4 regions of the Nitratireductor sp. J20-h4 genome follow, and region 1 is predicted to be linked to each of the others. Evidence: predicted binding sites of a transcription regulator. Region 1 holds the regulator's gene; each other region holds the start of a gene.
The links. Region 1 encodes LexA, which represses DNA repair genes until DNA is damaged. Its sites were predicted from a motif close to TGTTCNNNNTGTGTTCNG; they were not measured.
Positions count from the first base shown of each region.

Region 1 (2,198 bases):
GCGGCCGGGCGAGCGTGATCGTGATCGCCGACGCGACCGCCGCCAATCCGTGCCGGGCAAGAAACGTTCTTGTCGTGACGGCCCGCGATCTCGCCCGCCGCGGCAGTCTCGAGGTGCGTTTCAAGCAGGTTGGAACCGAGGGCGCCAGCGCGAGCGAAGAACCGCTGCGCGCCGAAGCGCGCTTCGCCCTGCCGCGGAACGAACGGCCATGGTTCGCGCACCGCAAATTCTCGCGCGAAGCGCGCGGGCTCGCGCCCTACAAACGCGGCAAGAAAGGCACGAAGGACAAAAAACGCAAAGGCGGGAAGGACGCCACGGGCGGCAAGACCTGAGCCGTCAGCCGTCGCAACGGGATGGCTGGCCCGGAACGCGGCCGCGGACCGGCCGGCTCCGGCCGAAACCCGCCCGGCGCGCCCGGCGCCGGGGAAAAATCAGTAGCGGCGGATTAGGCCGACCAGCCGTCCCTGCACCTTGACCTGATCGGGGCCGTAGATACGGGTCTCATAGGCCGGGTTGGCGGCCTCGAGCGCGATCGAGGCGCCCTTGCGCCGAAACCGTTTCAGGGTCGCCTCGGCGTCTTCCACCAGCGCCACCACGATGTCGCCGGGATTGGCGGTCGCCGCGCTGCGAATGATGACGGTGTCGCCGTCGAGAATGCCGGCGTCGATCATCGAATCGCCGCGCACCTCGAGCGCGTAATGGTCGCCGGCCGACAGCATGTCGGGCGGCACGGTGATCGCGTGCGTCTGGTGCTGGATGGCGTCGATCGGCACGCCGGCGGCGATCCGCCCCATGACCGGCACCGACACGCCGCCGGCATCGTCATTGTCCGACACGGGCGGGGCCGGTTTGGGTTTCGGTTTGCCGAGACTGCCCTCGATGACGCTCGGCGAAAAGCTGCGCGGTCGCCCGAGCCCCGGCGAGATCGATTCCGGCAGGCGCAGCACTTCCAGCGCGCGGGCGCGATTGGGCAGCCGGCGGATGAAGCCGCGCTCCTCCAGTGCGGTGATCAGCCGGTGGATACCAGATTTGGAGGCCAGATCGAGCGCTTCCTTCATCTCGTCGAAGGAGGGCGGGATGCCGGTCTCCTTCAGTCGTTGATGGATGAACAGCAGCAGTTCGTGTTGTTTTCGGGTTAGCATGGTCGCCCCCAGCGGAATCATCGACAAACAAAACCAGAACAAACTCTATCTGTTCTCACCTTGTTCCGCAAGTGTCCGACCGTTGAATGTCCGAGGCGGACGCCGGCAAGGGCTGCGGGCGGCCAGTTGCGCACGACCTGCCCGTCAGCGCGATGCCCGCGGGGCCGGGGGGCGTCCGGTGTCGGGGCGCTCGGCGGTGTACGACCCGGCGTTACGCCACTCGTCCGTTGAGATAGTCGTCCGTGACCTGGTTTTGCGGCCGTTCCGACAGATCGGCCATCGTGCCGTGCTCGAGCAGATAGCCGGTCCCGCACCGCGTCCAGAACAGCGCGCACCGGTCGGCAATCCGTCTTGCCTGCGACAGATTGTGCGTGACGATCACCAGCGTGACGCTGTCCTTGAGTTTCAGCAGCAGGCGCTCGATCGTCATCGTCGACATCGGGTCGAGCGCACTGCACGGTTCGTCCAGAAGCAGAATTTCCGGCCGCGTCGCCAGCGCCCTGGCAATGCACAGGCGCTGCTGCTGACCGCCGGACAGCGCGCAGGCCGACATGTCGAGCCGGTGACCGATCTCCGCCTGGAGGCCGACGGCGCGCAGGCACTCGTCGATGCGCGCCTCGCGGTCGGCTCGCCGACGCACGCCGAACTCGCTCAACACGATATCAAAATTGCGGCGGATCGAGAACGGAAACGGGTTCGGTTTCTGAAACACCATGCCGACGCGCTTGCGCAAGCGCAGCAGGTCGGCATCCCGCCCCAGCACGTCGGTGTCGCGCACAAGGATGCGGCCCGTCACCCTGGCGCCCGGGATCAGGTCGATCAAACGGTTGAGGCAGGTCAGCAGGCTGGTCTTGCCGCAGCCCGACGGGCCGATCAGCGCGGTGATGCGTCCAGGCGGGATCGACAAGGTGACGTCGGACAAGGCGGTGAGGGCGCCGTAGGCAATCGTGAGGTTTTCGACGCGAATATGGCTCGCTTCGACGCGGCCCGGCGACACATCGATCGTCCGGGGGCCTGTGGTTTGCACGTTCATACGAACTCCCTGCCTTGCTTGCC
Region 1 covers NZ_CM165557.1:1,792,971-1,795,168, forward strand. Annotated here, with positions in the region: gene ACT2B0_RS08755 (ComEC/Rec2 family competence protein) at 1-332, shown strand, start outside; gene lexA (transcriptional repressor LexA) at 432-1,142, opposite strand; gene ACT2B0_RS08765 (phosphate ABC transporter ATP-binding protein) at 1,354-2,175, opposite strand; gene ACT2B0_RS08770 (PstA family ABC transporter permease) at 2,172-2,198, opposite strand, start outside.

Region 2 (2,198 bases), 160 kb from region 1:
GTGCCATCCTTGAGTGGATGTCCCTTGACGATCACCTGATATCCTCGGAGATCGGGGAAACCCAAAGGCCTCGCGCGCTCGAAACGGTAGCGGCGAGGCCGTTCTCTTGCGGGCGTGGTGGCGGGCGAAGGCGTGCAGTTTGACGGGTCACGCGTCGAGCCGCGGCGTCGTGTCGGCTGGCGAGGCGAGGCCGGCCGCGGCCGGGTTTCCCGATTCTGGTGCTGCGGGCAGGATCAGGCGTTCTCCGGCCTAAATCCGGCCCAAACATGGTTCCGTCGTTGGCTGTCGGCCTCGATCGGAAAATTCTTGCAGGGTGCGGTTGGCGATGGCCGTGCGGCGGCGCACGCGAACCGCCGGGATTTGGTGGCTGACACGGCCAGGGCGCGACGAGGCCGGTGGTGTGGCGTGCGATCGGGACAAGCGCGCCATCGTCGAACCGTGCTGCCGAAAACCGTGCTGCCGAAAACCGTGCAGTCGAGCCGGGCGGCGTGCGCGCAGCAAGTCCGGGCGTGGCCGGCGCGCAAAAGCGCGTTGACATCGGGTCCGGCGTGAGCCGCTGTTGCGTGGTGTCGAGGGGGCGAAACGGAGGACGACAGGAACCGGGGCAAGCAAGAGGCCCGAACGACCGGCAGGGCGGCCGCCCGTTGCCGGTGCCTCAGCGGCCGTCGCGGTAGCCGCCGGTGCCGATCTCGTAGGAAATGCTGCCGGAAATGGTCACGTCCCAGTCGCCGACCTTGAACGAACCCGGCGTGGAGCCGACCGGCAGCGCCTCGTCCGGTTCGGGCAACGGCGCGTCGGTGGCGCCGGCGCCTTGCGGGCGCTCGACGCCGGGCAGGCCGTTATCGGCCGTGTCTGCGTCCGGTCCGGCCACGGCCGGCAGGCTCGCGGCGGCGGCAAAAGCCGCCAGAACGGCGATCATCAGGGGTCGCGACATGATTTCGGCTCCGCTCACGCTTTGCCTCGACATAAGCGCGCGCGCCGCCGCTGCCAAGAGCGCGCCGCTTCACATTTTGCGTCCCGTGCGGCGGGCGCCGGCGCATGGTTGAAACCGGGTCGGAAACGGTTTAGAACAAACAAGGAACGAAACCCTTGTGGACAGCGCAAGGAATCTGCCCCGCCGGGGCGCGTCGGCCGGGGCGATCGGATAGAATACGCGCCGATCAGAAATGTCCCGGGCGGACGAGCGTGGAGATAAAGTGATGGCGGGAAGCGTCAACAAGGTGATTTTGGTGGGCAATCTGGGCGCTGACCCGGAAATCCGCCGCCTGAATTCCGGCGATCCGGTCGTCAACATGCGCGTGGCGACCTCCGAAACCTGGCGCGACCGCCAGTCGGGCGAGCGCCGCGAGCGCACCGAATGGCACAATGTCGTGATCTTCAACGACAATCTGGCCAAGGTCGCCGAGCAATATTTGAAAAAGGGCATGAAGGTCTATCTGGAGGGCCAGCTCCAGACCCGCAAATGGCAGGACCAGACCGGCAACGACCGCTACACGACCGAGATCGTGCTGCAGAAATTCCGCGGCGAGCTGCAGATGCTGGATTCGCGCGGGCAGGGCGAGGGCGGCGGCCAGTATAACGCCCCGGCCGCGCGCGGCTCCGATTTCGGCGCATCCAGCCCGAACGAGGGCCAGGGCGGCGGCGGCGGCGGATTCTCGCGCGATCTCGACGACGAAATCCCGTTCTGATCGGCCGCCGATGCAGCGCATCGCGCATGTGATGATCGTGGTGCGCGACTATGACGAGGCCATCGCCTTTTATTGCGGCAAGCTCGGTTTCGACCTTGTCGAGGATACGCACCAGCCCGAACAGGACAAGCGCTGGGTGGTCGTCGCACCGCCCGGCGGCGGCACGTCGCTGGTGCTTGGTCGCGCGTCGGACGAGGCGCAGGCGGCGGCGATCGGCAACCAGACCGGCGGCCGCGTCTTCCTGTTCCTGCAGACCGACGATTTCGCGCGCGACCATCAGCGCTTTCTCGGCCAAGGGATCGATTTCGTGCGCGAGCCGAAGGTCGCGGAGTACGGCACCGTCGCCGTGTTCGCCGACCTCTACGGCAATCAGTGGGACCTGATCGAGTTCGCGCCCGGTCATCCTCTGGCCAGCGCGGCGACGTCCTGACGCGTTCGTGACTGGTACGTGAGCGCGCCCTGGCGCAAGAACGGCGCCATGCCGACGATCCGACATTTTTGTGCCGCGTG
Region 2 covers NZ_CM165557.1:1,628,311-1,630,508, forward strand. Annotated here, with positions in the region: gene ACT2B0_RS07915 (hypothetical protein) at 656-934, opposite strand; gene ACT2B0_RS07920 (single-stranded DNA-binding protein) at 1,200-1,688, shown strand; gene ACT2B0_RS07925 (VOC family protein) at 1,699-2,118, shown strand.
Region 2: ACT2B0_RS07920 (single-stranded DNA-binding protein) is a predicted target of LexA. The motif match lies at 1,066-1,083, and genes of this name have one in related genera.

Region 3 (2,198 bases), 2.0 Mb from region 1:
AGCTTTTCGCTCGCGTCGCGCAAGAGCGCCGCGCCGGCCTCGTCCGGCCGCGCGATCTCCTCCACAAGCCGGGTCGAGCACAGGGCGTTTGTCGCGATATCCTTCGTACCGAGGCGGGCAAACCTCTCGCGCTGGATCGCGCGCGCGGCAGCGACACGGGTGGCGACGGTCTTGCTCGTCTCGCCGCCGCTGATGTGGAACAGCTCCTGCGGCGACACCGCCGGCACCTCGATCCGCAGATCGATCCGGTCGAGAAGCGGCCCGGAAATCCGCGCCTGATAGTCGCTGCGGCAACGCGGCCCGCGCGCGCAGCGATAGCCCGGCTCGCCAGCGCGCCCGCACCGGCACGGATTCATCGCCGCCACAAGCTGGGCGCGCGCGGGATAGGAGACGCGGCTGTTGGCGCGCGCGATCACCGCCGCGCCCGATTCGATCGGCTGGCGCAGCGAATCCAGCACGGCGGGCGTGAATTCGGGCAGTTCATCGAGGAAAAGTACGCCGTTATGGGCAAGCGACACCTCGCCCGGGCGCACCCGCAGGCCGCCGCCGACCATCGCCGCCATCGAGGCGGAATGGTGCGGCGCGCGAAACGGCCGGCGATCCGACAGGCGTCCCTCGGCCAGTTCGCCGGCGATCGACTGGATCATCGAGACCTCCAGCAATTCGCGTGGCGCCAGCGGCGGCAGGATCGAGGGCAGGCGCTGGGCCAGCATCGACTTGCCGGCACCCGGCGGTCCGCACATCAAGAGATGATGGCCGCCGGCCGCGGCGACCTCGAGCGCGCGTTTTGCCGTCTCCTGGCCCTTGATGTCGGCAAGGTCCGGCAGCGTCCCCGAAATGGACCGGATTTCGGCGACGGGACGCGACAGGACCTGGGAGCCACGAAAATGATTGGCGATCGCGATCAGGCTGCGCGGAGCCAGGATTTCCATCTCGCTGTCGGCCCAGGCGGCTTCCGCGCCGGCGGCGTGGGGGCAGATCAGCCCCTTGCCCAGGGCGTTGGCGCCGATCGCGGCCGGCAACGCGCCGTGCACATGCGCGATCGTGCCGTCGAGCGACAATTCGCCGAGCACGACGAACCCTTGCAGCGCGTCGGCCGGCACCGCGCCGAGCGCGGCCATCAGGCCGAGCGCGATCGGCAGATCGTAATGGCTGCCCTCCTTCGGCAGATCGGCGGGCGCGAGATTGATCGTCACCCTCTTGGGCGGCATCGACAGGCCGGAGGCATGAAGCGCGGCCTGTACCCGTTCCCGGCTCTCGGCCACCGCCTTGTCGGGCAGGCCGACGATCTGCATGTTGATCTTGCCCGGCGCGATCATCACCTGAACGTCGACCGGAACCGCTTCGATGCCCTGAAAGGCGACGGTGCTGACCCGCGAAACCATCTCCGCTTCTCCCCGACCACGGGAGCGGCATGCAACCGGTACGTTTGCCCGGGTGCCGCCCTCGCGCCAAATTAAGCACAATTGGCCATGGCTCGCAAGAACATTACAAGAACGAACTAGCGTTCTGCGTGTATAGGGGTTGCATACGGTTGCATCGCCCTGAACGGAACGGCAACACGACCGCCTAGGTCCGTCGCGTCTCGACCGCGTCCCAGAACAGGGCGGCGATGTCGGCGCCGCCGAAATTCTTGACCTCGCGCACGCCGGTCGGCGAGGTGACGTTGATTTCCGTCAGCAGGCCGCCGATCACGTCGATGCCGACGAGGATGAAGCCGCGTTCCTTCAGCGCCGGTCCGATCCGCGCGCAGATCTCACGCTCGCGCTCGCTCAGCTCGGCATGTTCGGCCCGGCCGCCGACATGCATGTTGGAACGCGAATCGTGTTCGGCCGGCACCCGGTTTATGGCGCCGACCGGCTCGCCGTCGATCAGGATGATGCGCTTGTCGCCGGCGCGCACCGCCTTGAGGTAGCGCTGGACGATATAGGGTTCGCGAAACATCTGGCCGAACATTTCCAGCAGCGCGGCAAGATTGCGGTCGGCTTCGTGCAGGTGGAAGATGCCGGCGCCGCCATTGCCGTAGAGCGGCTTGACGATGATGTCGCCATGGTCGCGCCGGAACGCGGCGACCTCGCGCGGATCCTTGGTGATCAGCGTTTCGGGCATCAGGTCGGGGAAATCGGTGACGAATATCTTTTCCGGGCTGTTGCGCACCCAGGCCGGATCGTTGACCACAAGGGTGGCGGGATGGATGC
Region 3 covers NZ_CM165557.1:4,287,985-4,290,182, reverse strand. Annotated here, with positions in the region: gene ACT2B0_RS20765 (YifB family Mg chelatase-like AAA ATPase) at 1-1,385, opposite strand, end outside; gene gshB (glutathione synthase) at 1,570-2,198, opposite strand, start outside.
Region 3: ACT2B0_RS20765 (YifB family Mg chelatase-like AAA ATPase) is a predicted target of LexA. The motif match lies at 1,482-1,499, and genes of this name have one in related genera.

Region 4 (2,198 bases), 2.2 Mb from region 1:
CTCTATCGTTATCTCACCGGGCCGGACGACGCCGCCTTCTGCCACAAGGTTACGGCGGCGCTGAACAAGGGCTGGCGGCTGCACGGCTCGCCCGCCTACGCCTTCGACGCCGCCAGCGGAACGATGCGCTGCGGCCAGGCGGTGGTGAAGGAGGTCGACGGCCTCGATTACGAGCCCGGCATCAAGCTCGGGGAGTATTGAGCGAGCAGCCGCGGCATCAGCTCGGCGAGCTCTTCCGGGAAGATCGTTTCGGCGGTCCGGGAAAGTGTGGCCGCGCTCCACCAGCGCCGGTCCGCGATCATCTCGCGCTCGCGCGCGTCGGAATTGTTGCCGGCGATCCGCTTTTCGGCGACCCGCACCAGGAAAAAGCGCTCCTCGGCCACGACCGGCATGCCGTCGGGCAGATCGAACCGGTTGGTGCGGGCATGGACTTGTGGACCGATGGCCAGGTCGAGCCCGGTTTCTTCGAACAGCTCCCGTCGCGCCGCCGCCTGGAAACTCTCGCCGGGTTCAAGCGCGCCGCCGGGTGTGGCCCAGAAGCTGAAACCGGCCCGCGGACCGTCACGATAGACGAAGCGGAACAAAAGCACACGGCCGCCGGGATCGATCACCAATAGCCGCGCCGACGGTCGGGATTGTGGCCGCGTCACGCCACGCTTTCCTCGATCTTTTCCATGTCCTCGTCGGACAGGCCGAAATGGTGGCCGAGCTCGTGAATCAGCACATGGGTGACGATGTCGCCCAGCGTTTCCTCGTTCTCGGCCCAATAGTCGAGAATGGCGCGCCGGTAGAGCGTGATGCGGTTCGGGCCTTCGCCGGTGGCCGGGTTCCAGCGCTCGGCGATGCCGCGGCCCTCGAACAGGCCGAGCAGGTCGAACGGGGTTTCCAGCGACAGATCGTCCATGATCTCCTCGGTCGGAAACTCGGCGATCTGAATGACGATCTCGCCGGTCAGCGCGCGAAAGTCCGCCGGCAGATGCGCATAGGCTTCCAGCGCCAGGATTTCCATCTCGTCGACCGACGGGGAGAGTTGATCGTGCCAGGCGCGGGTCTGGTAGATGCGGGCCATGTTTTTGTCCTTTGGCCGCCATATAGCCTTTTGTTTCCGGCCTTGCGAGGGGCCCCGTGGCGCGGGATTTGCGGATTCGGGATTTCCCGATCTGTGCGCCGGTGCGGAATAAATTCTTATCGGCCCTGCTTGACTCTTGGGGCGGGCTCTGGAATCCATAAGAACATAACAGGAACAAGATGGTTTTGGAGCGACTGTCATGGCCAAGCCCGCCATGGCGCGGGAGACTGTTGTCGCTTTGCGTCGGGAAATCGCGAGGATCGAAGGTGTCCTGCCCGAAAGGCTGGCAGGGTCCGGTAACGACGATGGCCTTGTGCTGCGTCACGGCCCCGCCGCCAGACGGGAAACCCGTTTCGGGTCCGCCTTTTTGCCGACCGGTGCTTCAAGCTTCGATACCGCCCTGGGCAGCGGCCTGCCGCGCGCCGCCCTGGTCGAGATCCATGGCCGGCAGACCCGCGACGCCGGCGCGGTGGCGGGATTTGCCCTGTGTCTAACCGGCCTGTTGCGCAGGGCCGCACCAATGGAGCGGGATAATGCTTTGTGCTGGATCGGCACGGCGGAGATTTTTCGCGAGGCCGGGTTTCCCTACGCGCCCGGCCTGCGCCGGTTTTGCGGTCTGCCGGCCGGCGATCTCTTCCTGTGCGCGCCGAACGAGGCCAGGGACGCGCTGTGGATCGCCGAGCAGGCCGCCCGCCAGCGGGCTTTCGCCGCGATCGTGCTGGAACTGCGCGGCAATCCGGCACGCCTCGATCTGACCGCCACCCGGCGCCTGCACCGCCGGGCCCAGGAGGCGGACCGGCCGGTTTTCCTGATCCGCGAGGCCGGAACCGCCGAACCGACGGCCGCCCCGATCAGGATCGCGGTCGCGCCCGCTCCCGCCGCCCCGCGCTCGACCGTGTCCGGTCCTGTGGCGGCCTCGATCGGCCATCCCGCCTTCGCCGTCACCGTCACCAAAAGCCGCGCCGCCCCGGCCGGACGGCTCGTTCTGGAGTGGAACCCCGATGAATCCAGCTTCCGCGAAATCCGGCCAGAGAATTCTGGCGCTCTGGTTCCCGCATCTGGCCACCGACCGGATTCTTCGGCAGCGCGAGGGGCGGTCGTGGCGTTGCGGCCCGCCGTCGCGGCGTCC
Region 4 covers NZ_CM165557.1:3,990,630-3,992,827, forward strand. Annotated here, with positions in the region: gene ACT2B0_RS19260 (DUF1737 domain-containing protein) at 1-201, shown strand, start outside; gene ACT2B0_RS19265 (NUDIX hydrolase) at 168-650, opposite strand; gene ACT2B0_RS19270 (metallopeptidase family protein) at 647-1,069, opposite strand; gene ACT2B0_RS19275 (ImuA family protein) at 1,269-2,198, shown strand, end outside.
Region 4: ACT2B0_RS19275 (ImuA family protein) is a predicted target of LexA. The motif match lies at 1,229-1,246, and genes of this name have one in related genera.